3 regions of the Pseudomonas sp. TE21394 genome follow, and region 1 is predicted to be linked to each of the others. Evidence: riboswitches for the same ligand, from Rfam matches in the RefSeq annotation. Region 1 holds a riboswitch; each other region holds the start of a gene.
What was found. Region 1 has a riboswitch for cobalamin ahead of cobW (cobalamin biosynthesis protein CobW). Riboswitches for the same ligand answer to the same signal wherever they lie in the genome.

Region 1 (4,466 bases):
GACAGGGCAAAGCCGGTAGTATTGACCAGCACCTCGGCGTCGACCTCGTCCAGCCAGGCTTCGACCTGCTCCAGGCACGCGCTTTCCTTCAGGCTGGCCACGGCGATCGGCAGGGGGTTGAGCTCGGCGGCCTGCAGCCGCTGGCAGAACACGTCGATGAACGCGGTATTGGCCGCCTGCAGGTGCGAGCGGTAGAACAGCAGCGGTGCCACCGGCTGTTCGGGATGCCACTGCGGGTACCAGTCCTGCAGCGTGGCGCTGCCCTTGGCCGGGTGATACACCGCAGTGCGCGGCAAGGGCTGTGGCTCGTCCCACGGATAGTCGCGGCCCAGCCACTGGCTGGCCAGGCAGTTGAACAGGTTGATGGCATTGGCCTTGCCGCCCTGGCGCAGGTAATGCCAGAGGCGCTCGGCCTGCTCGTCGCTGACGGTGCCCAGGCGGGTCAGCTCCGGGTCCGGGCGATCATCGCCCGGCACCAGGATCAGCTGTACGCCACGGGCAGCCAGCTCGACCAGTTGCTCGACACCATAGCGCCAGTAACCCACGCCACCGTGCAGCGACACCAGGATGAGTTTGGCATGGCGCAGCACCTGGTCGACGTACAGGTCGACCGAGGCATGGTTCTGCACCTGCATCGGGTTGGCCAGGCGCAGGCTGGGAAAATCCTCGGGCAACAGCTCGGCGGTATCAGCGAGCAATGCCAGGTGCGAATCGCCGCTGCAGAGGATCACCAGCTCGGCGGGGGTCTGGCCAAGGTCGGCAATGCTGTCATCCGGCACGAAGCCGCCGGGCTGGGTCCGCAGCAGGTGCATGGGTCAGGCGCCCAGGGCCTGGCGCAGGCGTGCTTCCAGACGGGCAGCGTCGAGGTCCTGGCCGATCAGCACCAGGCGGGTGATGCGTGGCTCGTCGGCACGCCAGGCGCGGTCGAAGTGCTTGTCGAAACGGGTACCCACACCTTGCACGAGCAAGCGCATCGGCTTGCCCGGGATGGCGGCGAAGCCTTTGGCGCGCAGGATGCCGAAGTCGAACACCAATTGGGTCAGGGCATCGAGCAGCAGGCTTTCGTCGGCCTCTGGCAAGTCGATCGAGATCGAATCGAAGGCGTCGTGGTCATGCTCGTCATGGTCATCGCCATCATGGTGCGCATCGTGGTGGGTGCGGCGGCCATCGATGTGCGCCTCGGCTTCGGCGCCCACGCCCAACAGCACGTCCAGTGGCAGCTTGCCGCTGCTGGCTTCGATCACCTTGACTGCCGGTGGCAGTTCTTCGGCCACTTCGGCGCGGACCTTGGCCAGGCCCGCAGCGTCGATCAGGTCGGCCTTGTTCAGCACCACCAGGTCGGCGCTGGCCAACTGGTCGGCGAACAGTTCGTGCAGCGGCGACTCGTGGTCGAGGTTGGGGTCGAGCTTGCGCTGGGCATCGACCTGCTCCGGGTAGGCGGCAAAGGTGCCGGCGGCCACCGCTGGGCTGTCGACCACGGTAATCACCGCATCGACGGTGCAGGCATTGCGGATTTCCGGCCACTGGAACGCTTGCACCAGTGGCTTGGGCAGGGCCAGGCCGCTGGTTTCGATGAGGATATGGTCGAGGTCGCCGCGGCGTGCCACCAGCTCGCGCATGACCGGGAAGAACTCTTCCTGCACGGTGCAGCACAAGCAGCCGTTGGCCAGTTCGTAGACCCGTCCGCTGGCTTCCTCCTCGGTGCAACCGATGCTGCATTGCTTGAGGATTTCACCGTCGATGCCCAGCTCGCCGAACTCGTTGACGATCACCGCGATGCGGCGGCCCTGGGCATTGTCGAGCATGTGCCGCAACAAGGTGGTCTTGCCCGAGCCGAGGAAGCCGGTGACGATGGTGACGGGAAGCTTGGCCAGTGTTTTCATGTCGCATTGCCCTTGGCAGATTGGCGCGGGCATGCAGGACGACAGCCGCAGGCCAGGCCAGCCGGGCTTGTTCGCCACCGGATCACCCCGCCCGGTTGAAAGTCGAAAACGTGACGAGGCAGGTCTCCTGGCTTGCACCACTCCAGTTGCACGCCGCTGCGGCAGGCTGGCAGGACGACGCCTTCCCGCGCGCTGGCGCAGTGGCTGTGTCGATCCGTTGTCGATGCTTACAGTTGCGGGGGCAGCCGCGGCTCGTACCGCGTTCCCGTCTTAGCTTCGGCCTGGCCGAAGAACCTCGAAGTGGCAAGGCTACGCAGTGGTTGGCGGGTGGTCAACCATTGGCTCGCCGCGATTCTTTTGGCGCCTGTGAGATCGAGCGCCGCCCGCGCGGCGCTCGATCTCACAGGCGCCGATAATAATATGACAATCACCTTGCAGCCTCGATGCAGTACCTGCGCCTGCAGCACCCGCAAACAATGCATCGCAGGCTGTCAATTCGTGACTGGCCGTTCCCGATCTGCCGCGGATGTATTATGGTGGCGTGGTGCGCGTATAACAGCAGCCCGATCGATTGGGCACTTGCAAGACAATGAGGGTGTCATGAGCAACGAAAGCATTAACTGGGACAAGCTGGGTTTCGACTACATCAAGACCGACAAACGCTACCTGTCCGTATGGCGCAATGGCGAGTGGGACAAAGGCACCCTGACCGAAGACAACGTGCTGCACATCAGTGAAGGCTCCACGGCCCTGCACTACGGCCAGCAATGCTTCGAAGGCCTCAAGGCCTACCGCTGCAAGGACGGTTCGATCAACCTGTTCCGCCCGGACCAGAACGCCGCGCGCATGCAACGCAGCTGCGCCCGCCTGCTGATGCCGCAGGTGCCGACCGATGTGTTCATCGAGGCGTGCAAGCAAGTGGTCAAGGCCAACGAGAAGTTCGTCCCGCCACATGGCAAAGGCGCCCTCTACCTGCGCCCGTTCGTGATCGGCACCGGTGACAACATTGGCGTGCGCACCGCCCCGGAGTTCATCTTCTCGATCTTCGCCATCCCGGTTGGCTCGTACTTCAAGGGCGGCATGAAGCCGCACAACTTCCAGATTTCCAGCTTTGACCGCGCGGCCCCGCAAGGCACTGGCGCGGCCAAGGTCGGTGGCAACTACGCCGCCAGCCTGCAGCCGGGCGCTGAAGCGAAGAAAGCCAATTTTGCCGACGCGATCTACCTCGACCCGCTGACCCACACCAAGATCGAGGAAGTCGGTTCGGCCAACTTCTTCGGCATCACCGCCAACAACGAATTCGTCACCCCGAAATCGGCCTCGGTACTGCCGGGCATCACCCGCCTGTCGCTGATGGAACTGGCGCAATCGCGCCTGGGCCTGACCGTGATCGAAGGCGATGTCGAGATCAACAAGCTGGACCGTTTCGTCGAAGCTGGCGCCTGCGGTACTGCTGCGGTGATTACCCCGATCGGCGGCATCGAGTACAACGGCAAGCTGCACGTGTTCCATGACCTGGAAAAGGTCGGCCCGATCACCCAGAAGCTGTACAACGAGCTGACCGGTATCCAGAGCGGTGATATCGAAGCACCGGCTGGCTGGATCGTCAAAGTCGCCTGAAGCGCCTTGGTGGAATGAAAACGGGGCATGCCAGCAATGGCATGCCCCGTTTTTGTTGCATTCATGGAACTTGCGCGCTCCTACAGGTTTCGTGTCGGGCTGGTGAGTTGTACAGCACGGCGCTGCACGAACAGGTGCCGAGCCCTGTCGAACACCCAGTTGTACAGCACGGTGTAGGGCAGGATGATCACGAAGAAACCCAGCTCCACCATGAACGCCTGTACCAGTGAAATGTCCAGCATCCACGCCGCCAGCGGCAGGCACCAGACCACCAGCCCCGCCTCGAAACCCAGGCCGTGCACAAACCGTGCACGGCCTGTCCAGTGGATCCGCTCAAGCCGCACATGGCGATCGACCAGTGCGTTATAGAACATGTTCCACAGCATCGCGATCAGCGACAGCATCACCGCCAGCGTCCCCGTGGTTGCCAGCGACTTGCCCATGACCCATGACAGCAGCGGCGCACACAGCAGCACGGCGAACACTTCATAACCAACGGCATGAACCAGGCGTTCAATGAGAGAAACGTTTTTCATGGCAAAGCCCATCATGTTTGCGTGAGTCGTGCTTCCCATTTTCTTTGCTAAAACTGATACTCGCGACATAGCTACCATCGGTTTTATCAATACTATGCGCTACTCACCCGAAGCTCTGCTCGCCTTTGTCGAAGCCGCATCGCTGGGCTCGTTCTCTGCGGCCGCACGCAAGCTGCGTAAAAGCCAGTCCACCATCAGCATCGCCATCGCCAATTTCGAGGCCGATATCGGCTGCCCATTGTTCAACCGCAGCGGTCGCCACCCGACGTTGAACCAGGCGGGCCGACAAGTGTTGAGCCATGTCGAGGCGATTCTCGATGCCAGTGCCCAACTTGATGCCTTGGCGATACGGCTGTCGGAAAATGTCGAGGCGCTGGTGTCCGTGGTGATGTCGGACAGTTACAGCGTCACCTTCCAGGGCGCGCTG
Region 2 (4,466 bases), 120 kb from region 1:
GTCAAGATGTGGTCCGCTTCCTGGATCACTCAGGAATACGTCAACAAATCGGGTTTATCGGACGCGCTGCACGATACGACCATTCTGTTCGTTTGGTAATACCGAGTATAGAAATGTTGAAAACCTCCGCGTTTATTGTTGAAAAGTCCTACAAAGGAGGGGAGGCACCGCCCTGGCAAAGCGGCGATGCCGGTTTTTCAGGCCGGGCTGGTGCAGGCGGGATGTGCCTTGTTCACGCGCTGGGTGGAGGCGGGACTATTGGCCAGGGCCTGGCCGACCCGTGGCGGGCGGCCCACCAGCTGGCCGGAGCAGTTCGGGCAACGGCCGTGGAAACGGGTTTCAGCACAGGCGCGACAGAATGTACATTCGAACGAGCAGATCAGCGCGTTGGTGCTGTCGCCTGGCAGGTCGGTATCGCAGCATTCGCAGTTGGGGCGTAGCTCCAGCATTGGCATGACTCCTGTTCGCAGGTGGGAACACGGAGTCTGCTACGCCTGCGACGCGCCTGGCAATGCTCACTCGCCAGGGCGGTAAAGATGGGCGTGCCCGGCACGGTACAAGGCCGACTCGGCAAACGGTGTGTCGCCCAGAACATGACCGACCAGGATCAGCGCGGTGCGCCGAAAGCCCTTGGCTGCCAAGCGCTCGACGATATTGCCCAGGGTGCCGCGCACCCAGTCCTGGTCTGGCCAGGTGGCGCGATGCACCACCGCCACCGGGCACTGCGCGCCGTAGTGCGGCAGCAACTCATCGACAATGCGCGGAAGGTGCTTGACTCCCAGGTGAATCGCCAGGGTGCTGCCATGCCGCGCGAGGTCGCCCAGTTGCTCGCCAGGCGGCATTGGCGAGCTGTCGCCATAGCGGGTCAGGATCACCGTTTGTGCGACTTGAGGCAGGGTCAGTTCGCAGCCGAGCAGGGCGGCGCTGGCCGCTGTGGCGGTGACTCCGGGAATGATCTGGTAGTCGATGCCCAGTGCCTGCAGGTGGCGGATCTGCTCGCCAATGGCACCGTACAGGCTGGGGTCGCCACTGTGTACCCGGGCGACGTCACGGCCTTGCTCGTGCGCATCGCGCATGGCCGCGATGATCTGTTCCAGGTGCAGTTCGGCGCTGTTGATCACGGTATCGGCCTGATGGCCCTCAAGCACCGCGGCTGGCACCAGCGAGCCGGCATAGATGATCACCTGGCACTGGCGGATCAGCCGTTGCCCCTTGATCGTGATCAGTTCCGGGTCGCCGGGCCCGGCGCCGATGAAATAGACCGTCATGATAGTCCTTGCAGGAAGTTGCGGTGGAACGTTCACCAGGCCAGGGCGAGGGTGGCCGGCCCCAGTACCTGGCGGGTCAGCAGCAACCTGGCGGTACCACGGCGCTCGCTGGCCAGCGCCAATGCTGCGCTTTCTGCGACGCCCCAGCAGCCGCTGTGGGCATGGGCGGCGGCAGAGCGGTGGCTGAGCAGCGCTTCGTAGGCTTGCAGTTGCCGGGTATGGTACAGCACCAGCGGCACAGCAAGGCGTGCGGCCAGCTGTTGCAGCCCGGGCTCGTCGGCTTTGAGGCTGACGCTGGCGATGCCATGCAGGTCGGCAAGCGCCAGGCCCCGGTTGTTCAGAGCCTGGCGCAGCAGTGCTTCCAAGGCATCCGCCGGGCAACCCCGGCGGCAGCCGAAGCCGGCGAAAAAAGCCCGCATCAGGCCCGGCGGGTGCGGCGGAACAGCCAGGCGCTGAGCATACCCAGAGCCAGCCAGAAGGCGGCATTGGTCAACCAGGAGGCCAGCTTGAACTGGGCTTCCAGCGCTTCAGGGGCGAGGCTTGCATGCACCTCGGGTTGTGGCGCGCCAACCACATGCGGGATTACCAGCAGCGCGGTGCCCAGCACTTTCAGCAGCCAGTGGCGGGCGAACACCAGCAGGGCCAGGCCAGCGGCGGTAGCGCTCGCCGTGCCGACCCACCAGGCCTGGCGTTGCCCCAGGTCGGCGGCAGCGGTGCCTGGCAGTTCCGGCGGCAGGCCCAGGGTAGGGGCCAGGCAGAACACGGCGAAGCCCGCCAGGCCCCACAGTGCCCCGGTGCCGATACGCTGCGGTTCGCGCAGGCTGTACAGGGCAGCCAGGATCAGGGCGAAGCCGACCGCGACCACCAGGTTGCCACCGGTGGTCGACAGTACCCGTTGCCAGCCGTCTTCCGGTGACCAGGCTTCGGCGGCGTGCTCATGGGCTGGCACCTCGCTGCCATGTTCGTGATGAGCCGCTGGTGCCGACGACTCGTAGGTTTCCGCTTGGAGAATCAGCGGGGCGACCCAGAAACTTTGCAACAGGGTCAGCAACAAGGCCGCAAGCAGCCCGCTGAAGCCCGCGGTGCGGGCAATGCGCATGATCATCAGGCGTACTCAGTGGCAGGGGAAGGCGGCGCTGTGGCGGGTGTCGTGGGCAGCGTTGTGCACGGCCTCGATGTGTGAGAAACCAGCGAAATACACCAGGCACAGGCCCAACAGGCTGGCGCCGACGGCGATGACGACACGCTGGCTGAGGGTGACCGGGGTGGTAATGCTGTGTTGCTTGGCGCTGGTGACGGGCATGACGCGTTCCTCTGCTTTTTGGGGCAACGGGCAAGCGCGGCAGCCCCGGGCGTGACTACCCAGGGGAATGCAACAGCGCCCGCCCACCGCGGGGTGTTCATGAACGCCAGGCCGGTCTCCGGGCTTGCGAGGAGGAGCCGGGCTCCTGGAAAGCGTCACCTTCCCATGCCCGCCTGCGGGCTCAGTGGTATTGACGCTTCGCTCGCTTACCGTTGCGGGGGCAGCACCGGCTTTGTCCGGCCCTGAGCGAGGGCCTGTGACGCACCGGTTTCCCGTTTCACCCCAAGGGGGCACCTGAACGCGAGGTGTAAGAAGAGCATGGGTTGGGCGTGGCGTCAATCGCCAGCACCGCTGCGACCCCGCGTTGCGCCGCGCGGGTGTAGCACAACCCGGCCAGGTGCGAAGGGCTGGATCAACCGCGCGCAAAGGCTGCCAGCTTGTCGCCATCCAGCCGGTAGCGCACCCACTCGTCCTGCGCTTCGGCCCCAAGCGACTGGTAGAAGCCTATCGCCGGCTCGTTCCAGTCCAGCACGCTCCATTCGAGCCGTCCGCACTGGTTGGCCACCGCTTCGCGGGCAATGTGCCGCAGCAATTGCCGACCGGCGCCGTCGCCGCGCTGTTCCGGGGTCACGTACAGGTCTTCGAGGTAGATGCCGTTGCGCCCGAGCCAGGTCGAGTAGCTGTAGAAATACACGGCGAAACCGATGGCCTGGCCGTCACGCTCGCAGATCAGGCTGTGCACTGTGCTGCCCGCACCGAACAGGCTGTGCTCGATGTCGGCAATACTGGCGACCACCTCGTGGCGGGCGCGTTCGTACTCGGCCAGCTCGGTGATGAAGGCCAGGATCTGCTCGGCATCAGCGGCGACGGCAGGGCGAATGGTGACGGTCATGGCGGGGCTTCCTTGGGCACATGTTGGCGGTACAGTGATGTGTATCTATGTATTTTATTGAAACTGTACCAGTCGCCAGCACGGCGACTCCGTTAGTGTGACAGCACTGATGAAGAAAATGGAATGCCCACCATGCTTGCCTCTGCCGACCTGCTGACTGCCTTCGTGCTGTTCGCCTTCGTGTCCTCGATCACACCGGGGCCTAACAACACCATGCTGCTGGCCTCGGGGGTGAACTTCGGTGTGCGCCGCTCGATTCCCCACGCCATGGGCATCAGCGTCGGTTTCATGGTGATGGTGCTCGCCGTAGGCCTGGGCCTGGGCGAGGTGTTCAAGGCCTGGCCGGCGCTGTACACAGTACTGCGCTACAGTGGCGCGGCCTACCTGCTGTATCTGGCCTGGAAGATCGCCACCTCCGGGCCGGTCGGCACGGCCTCGTCCGCCGCCCGCAAACCGCTGGGCTTCTGGGGGGCTGCGGCGTTCCAGTGGGTCAACCCCAAGGCCTGGGTGATGGCGGTCGGAGCCATTACCACCTACACGCCGGCGCAAGGCTATGTAGCCAATGTGATCGTGATTGCCGCCCTGTTCGCCCTGGTCAACCTGCCCAGCGTCGGGGTATGGGTGATGTTCGGCAGCGCCCTGCGCAACCTGTTGCAGAACCCGCGCTGGCTGATGCTGTTCAATGTCCTGATGGCCTTGCTGCTGGTTATTTCACTGTACCCGCTGCTGTTTGTAGAATCGGCGTTTTCCTGAGCCCGCGAGTACCCCAAGCCGATGCAGTTGCTTCCCTGGTCACACCAATGCGCTGAAGGCTTCACCCTGCGTGGCTGGCGAACCCCGGCCAGTGGCCGGCCGCTGCTGCATTTCCTGCACGGCAACGGCTTTTGCTGCTTGTCCTACCAGCCCATGCTGATGCGTCTGGGTGAACATTTCGATCTGTGGCTGAGCGATGTCCAAGGCCATGGCGACAGCGACCATGGTGGGGCATTTCGCGGCTGGAACC
Region 3 (4,466 bases), 310 kb from region 1:
TGGATATCCAGGTGATTGGTCGGCTCGTCAAGCAGCAATACCTGCGGCCGCTGCGCCAGGGCGCGGGCGATGTGCACGCGCTGGCGTTCGCCACCGGACAGTGAGCCCCACAGGCGCGTGCGCAGGTGCAGCGCGTCGAGGTCGGCCAAGGCCTGCTCGACGATGGCCTGGTCTTCCCGCGAGAACGGCGCCAGTGCCGACAGCCAGGGGGTGCGGCCGAGGGCAACGGCGTCGAATACGCTGATGGCATCAAGGGTGTCGGCCTGCTGTTCGACCAGCGCCAGGGCCTGCGCAATACGCCGGCGGGGCAACTGCGCCAGCGGTTCGCCCAGTAACTGCACGCTGCCGCTGCCTGGCTTGCGCAGCCCGGCAAGCACCTTCAGCAATGAGGATTTGCCGGAGCCGTTGGGGCCGATGATGCCCAGCGTTTCGCCCGCGACGACGTGCAGGTCTATCTCGTGTAACACAGCATTGCCGCCAAGCTGCAGGCCCAGGCCCTGGCAACTCAGGGGCGAAAAGTCCACAGTGGTCATGGCGGTCATGGGCGCCCCCGACGGCTGACCAGGATCAATGCGAACACCGGTGCGCCGATCAGTGCGGTAACCACACCCACGGGGATCACCTGGCCAGGAATCAGGGTGCGCGACAGGATGTCGGCGGCGATCAGGAACAGTGCGCCACCCAGCGCGCTGGCGGGCAGCAGTCGGCTGTGCCGTGGACCGAGCAGCAAGCGCAGCGCATGGGGAATCACCAGCCCGACGAAACCGATGGCACCGACGATCGATACCATGACGGCGGTGACCAGGGCTGCGCAACTGATCAGCAGCAACTGGGTACGCCGTACCGGTATGCCCAGCGATGCTGCCGAGTCGGCACCGAAGGTAAACGCATCCAGTGTGCGGCGGTGCCACAGACACACCAGCAGCCCGAACAATGCCACTGGCATGGCCAGCCACACCGAAGGCCAGCGCACGCCGCTGAGGTTGCCCAGCAGCCAGAACAGGATGCCGCGCGCCTGCTCGGCCGTGGCCGACATGGTAATGAGCAGCGCGGTGAGGGCATTGAACAGTTGCGAGCCGGCGATGCCGGCAAGGATGACCTGGGCGTTGCCGCTGCCGCTGCCGGCCATGCGCGCCAGCACCAGCACCAGGGCGAACGCCGCCAGGGCGCCGAGGAAGGCGCCGGCGGACATGCTCAACGCCAGGCTACCGAAGCCCAGCAAGCCGACCAGCACCGCACCGGTCGAGGCGCCGGCGGACAACCCCAGCAGGTAGGGCTCGGCCAACGGGTTGCGCAACAGCGCCTGGAGCACCACGCCGCAGGTGGCCAGGCCGGCGCCGCAGGCCGCGGCAACCAGGGTACGGGTCAGGCGGTAACTCCAGACGATCCCGGCATCGATCGGGTCGACCGGGTAGCCGGCCTGCCACAGCTGGTTGGCCAGGACCTGGGCGACCACAGTGGTTGCCAGGTTGCTCTCGCCGATGGCGGTACCGGCCAGCACGGCCAACAGCAGCGCCGCCAGGGCCATCGCCACGGAGAATGACAGACGCATCATCACTGGCCTGCGTTGCCGCTGGCGAAGGCGGCGGACAAGGTCTGCAGGCCGCTGAACAGGCGGATGCCAGCCTGCATGGCGTCGGCATCGAGGATGATGATGCGGTTCTGCCGCACCGCTTCCATGTTGCGGGTTACCGGGTCGCTGTGCAGGAATGCCAGCTTCTTCTGATAGTCGTCGGCGGGGTAGCGGCGACGGTCCATGCGGGCGATGATCAGCCAGGTGGGGTTGGCCTTGGCCAGGGTTTCCCAGCCTACGGTCGGCCATTCTTCGGTGGACGTCACCACGTTGCGCACGCCGAGGGTGCGCAGCATGAAATCGGCAACACCCTGACGGCCCGCTACGTAGGGTGCGATGCCCAGGTCGGCGCTGGAGAACCAGAACAGCGCCGAGGTGGTGGACAGGTCCTTGCCGGCCAGCTGTGCCCTGGCACTATCCAGGCGGCCTTTCAGCTCGGCGTTGAGGGCACTGCCGCGCGCCTGGACATCGAAGATCTCGGCCAGCTGGTTGACGCTCTTGTAGATGCTGTCGACCTGGAATGCCTGCAGGCGGGTGCCATCGGCACCGACCAGGTTGTCCTTGCCTTCGCAGTCCGATGGCAACAGGTAGGTGGGGATGTTCAATTCGTCGAACTGTTCGCGGGTGGCTACCGCGCCCTGGGCCCCGACCATCCATTCGAACTGCACCGTCACCAGTTGCGGGCGCTTGCCGACCACCGCCTCGAAGCTGGGCTCGTTGTCGGCCAGGCGCGGCACCTTGGCGTTCTGTGCCTGGTACTCGGGCAGTACGTTGTTGAACCACAGCGAGGTGCCTGTCAGCCGGTCGCCCAGCCCCAGTGCGTAGAGCATTTCGGTACTGGCCTGGCCAATGGTGACGACGCGTTCCGGTGCCTGGACGAAGGTCTGCGGCTTGCCGCAGTTATCAATCGTCAGCGGATAGTGGGTGGCTGCGGCCTGGGCCAGGCCAGTGAGGCCGAGGCTGGCAAGCAGGGTGGCGAAACGGGGCAGCATGCTGGGCGATCTCCTATCGGACAGTTCGGGTGAGGAACGCACGGACAGGCATCGCCGGGCCCCTGCTGACTGCAGGGGCAACACTGATGGCCAATCCCGGACACCCCGCCGGTTGGTGAATGTAGGCCGGCAGGTCTCCTGACTGATGCGTCATGGCCTGGCTCCGGCCTTCCCGGGTCAACGACCCAGTGGCATTGGTGGAGCAGGCTCGGCACCTACAGTTGCGGGGGCAGTTCCGTTTGGCCCGTTGCTTGGGCCTGGGATTCCCTATTGATTCCGTGATGGAAACCGGCGGCCGGCATGGTAGACCATCGTGCCGCCAGGTGAAACGCTTTTCACAAGTACTTCAGCCAGCCGATGTCACGCCGCCGCGCCTTGAGCCGGGCGAACCAGCGCACTGGCAGGTACAGTGAAACCGCCAGCAGCACCGCCCCCAGCCATACGGCAGTGATGCCATCGAAACCGAAGTAGTCACCCTGGTTGCGGCCGTACAGCGCCACGCTGGCCAGGTACAGCAGCTTCAGCACATACAGGTGCAGCAGGTAGAAGAACATCGGCGCCGCGCCGAATACCGCCAGGCCATTGATCCAGCGCGCCTGGCCGGCGCGTTCGAAAGCGCGCAGCAACAGCAGGCCGCAACCCAGGGTGAGTGCCAGGAACAGTAGCGAGGGCGGGTACTTGGTGATGTTGAAGAAGCTCATGAGGGTTTGCGTAAGCGTAGGGTAAAGGCTCCACGGTGCCTCGCCGTAGCCGTTGAACAGGCGCAGCACGACAAAGCCAAGCAACGCGGCCAGGCCGGACCGCAGCAAGCGTTGCTGGCGCTGAGCAAGATCGCTGCTGCGGGCGAACCAGGGGCCCAGGCCATAGCCCAGGGCGATCACGCCGATCCACGGCAGTACCGGGTAGGAGGTGCGCAGGCGCAGGTTGTCGGAGACTTCCAACCAGCCCCGATCATGCAGGATCGCCCAGGGGACATGCAGGGCAGATCCGACATCGAAGTGCACAGTGTCGAGCAGGTTATGCCCCGCGACGAGGGTTGCGCCCAGGCCGATCAGCGCGCCACGTGGCAGCCACACCAGCAGCGACAGGGCGATCATGCTGATGCCGATGGCCCAGATCACCTGCAGGTAGATGACGCTTGGCGGCAGCTGGAAAGTCCAGGCGAAGTTGACCAGGGTGAATTCCAGCACCACCAGGAACAGACCGCGCTTGAACAGGAATGCCGAGACATCGCCGCGGCCCTGGTGCTTTTCGCCATACAGCCAGGCCGACAAGCCAGTCAGCAGGACGAACACCGGTGCGCACAGGTGGGCCAGGGTGCGGCTGAAGAACAGCGCGGGCTCGGTGGTGTCGATGGCCATCGGATCGCTGACCTGACGATGCAGGAAAAAGGTCTCGCGCACGTGGTCGAGGAGCATGAACAGGATCACCAGGCCGCGCAGGGCATCGATGCTCTGCAGGCGCTGGGTGAGCAGGGTGGGGGTGGCACTGGCGCTTGTCATGGCGGGTCGCTGTAGGAATGGATGTCAAATGAAACGTTATCTTATAACTAATTGCTCCCAGGTTGGTAGAGGTTTTTGCCCGTGCCGGCCTGTTCGCGGGCAGGCCGGTTCGGCAAGAAGCGCTTAGCGCCCGCGTCGCCGCGAAACCCGCGCCTCGATATTCTTGCGCCCGATCAGCAGCGGCGGTTTTTCCACTACCGGTTCATCCGCGAGCCACTTGTACATCACCAGGCAGTCCACCAGCCCGAGGCTGGCATGGCGATAGGCCTTGGGCAAACGGCCAACGGTTTCGAAGCCGAGCTTGTGCCACAGCGCCACCGCCACTTCGTTGGTGGCAACCACCGAGTTGAACTGCAACGCCAGAAAGCCTTCCTGGCGTGCCAGTTTCTGCGAATGTTC

Region 2: it holds a riboswitch for cobalamin, as region 1 does, so the genes downstream of both, ACVWZT_RS22020 (CbtB domain-containing protein) here and cobW (cobalamin biosynthesis protein CobW) in region 1, are expected to answer to the same signal.
Region 3: it holds a riboswitch for cobalamin, as region 1 does, so the genes downstream of both, ACVWZT_RS23910 (ABC transporter substrate-binding protein) here and cobW (cobalamin biosynthesis protein CobW) in region 1, are expected to answer to the same signal.

The regions. Positions count from the first base shown of each region.
Region 1 is NZ_JBSRZR010000001.1:4,905,117-4,909,582, forward strand. Features, by position in the region: gene cobN (cobaltochelatase subunit CobN) at 1-812, opposite strand, end outside; gene cobW (cobalamin biosynthesis protein CobW) at 816-1,883, opposite strand; cobalamin riboswitch at 1,984-2,196, opposite strand; gene ACVWZT_RS22495 (branched-chain amino acid aminotransferase) at 2,484-3,503, shown strand; gene ACVWZT_RS22500 (multidrug/biocide efflux PACE transporter) at 3,584-4,039, opposite strand; gene ACVWZT_RS22505 (LysR family transcriptional regulator) at 4,134-4,466, shown strand, end outside.
Region 2 is NZ_JBSRZR010000001.1:4,790,043-4,794,508, reverse strand. Features, by position in the region: gene ACVWZT_RS22040 (DUF1272 domain-containing protein) at 198-449, opposite strand; gene cobM (precorrin-4 C(11)-methyltransferase) at 516-1,268, opposite strand; gene ACVWZT_RS22030 (cobalamin biosynthesis protein) at 1,301-1,687, opposite strand; gene ACVWZT_RS22025 (CbtA family protein) at 1,687-2,373, opposite strand; gene ACVWZT_RS22020 (CbtB domain-containing protein) at 2,383-2,571, opposite strand; cobalamin riboswitch at 2,664-2,884, opposite strand; gene ACVWZT_RS22015 (GNAT family N-acetyltransferase) at 2,984-3,463, opposite strand; gene ACVWZT_RS22010 (LysE family translocator) at 3,587-4,216, shown strand; gene ACVWZT_RS22005 (alpha/beta fold hydrolase) at 4,238-4,466, shown strand, end outside.
Region 3 is NZ_JBSRZR010000001.1:5,211,458-5,215,923, reverse strand. Features, by position in the region: gene ACVWZT_RS23920 (ABC transporter ATP-binding protein) at 1-542, opposite strand, end outside; gene ACVWZT_RS23915 (FecCD family ABC transporter permease) at 539-1,555, opposite strand; gene ACVWZT_RS23910 (ABC transporter substrate-binding protein) at 1,555-2,565, opposite strand; cobalamin riboswitch at 2,677-2,873, opposite strand; gene ACVWZT_RS23905 (DUF1624 domain-containing protein) at 2,901-4,067, opposite strand; gene ACVWZT_RS23900 (N-acetyltransferase family protein) at 4,191-4,466, opposite strand, start outside.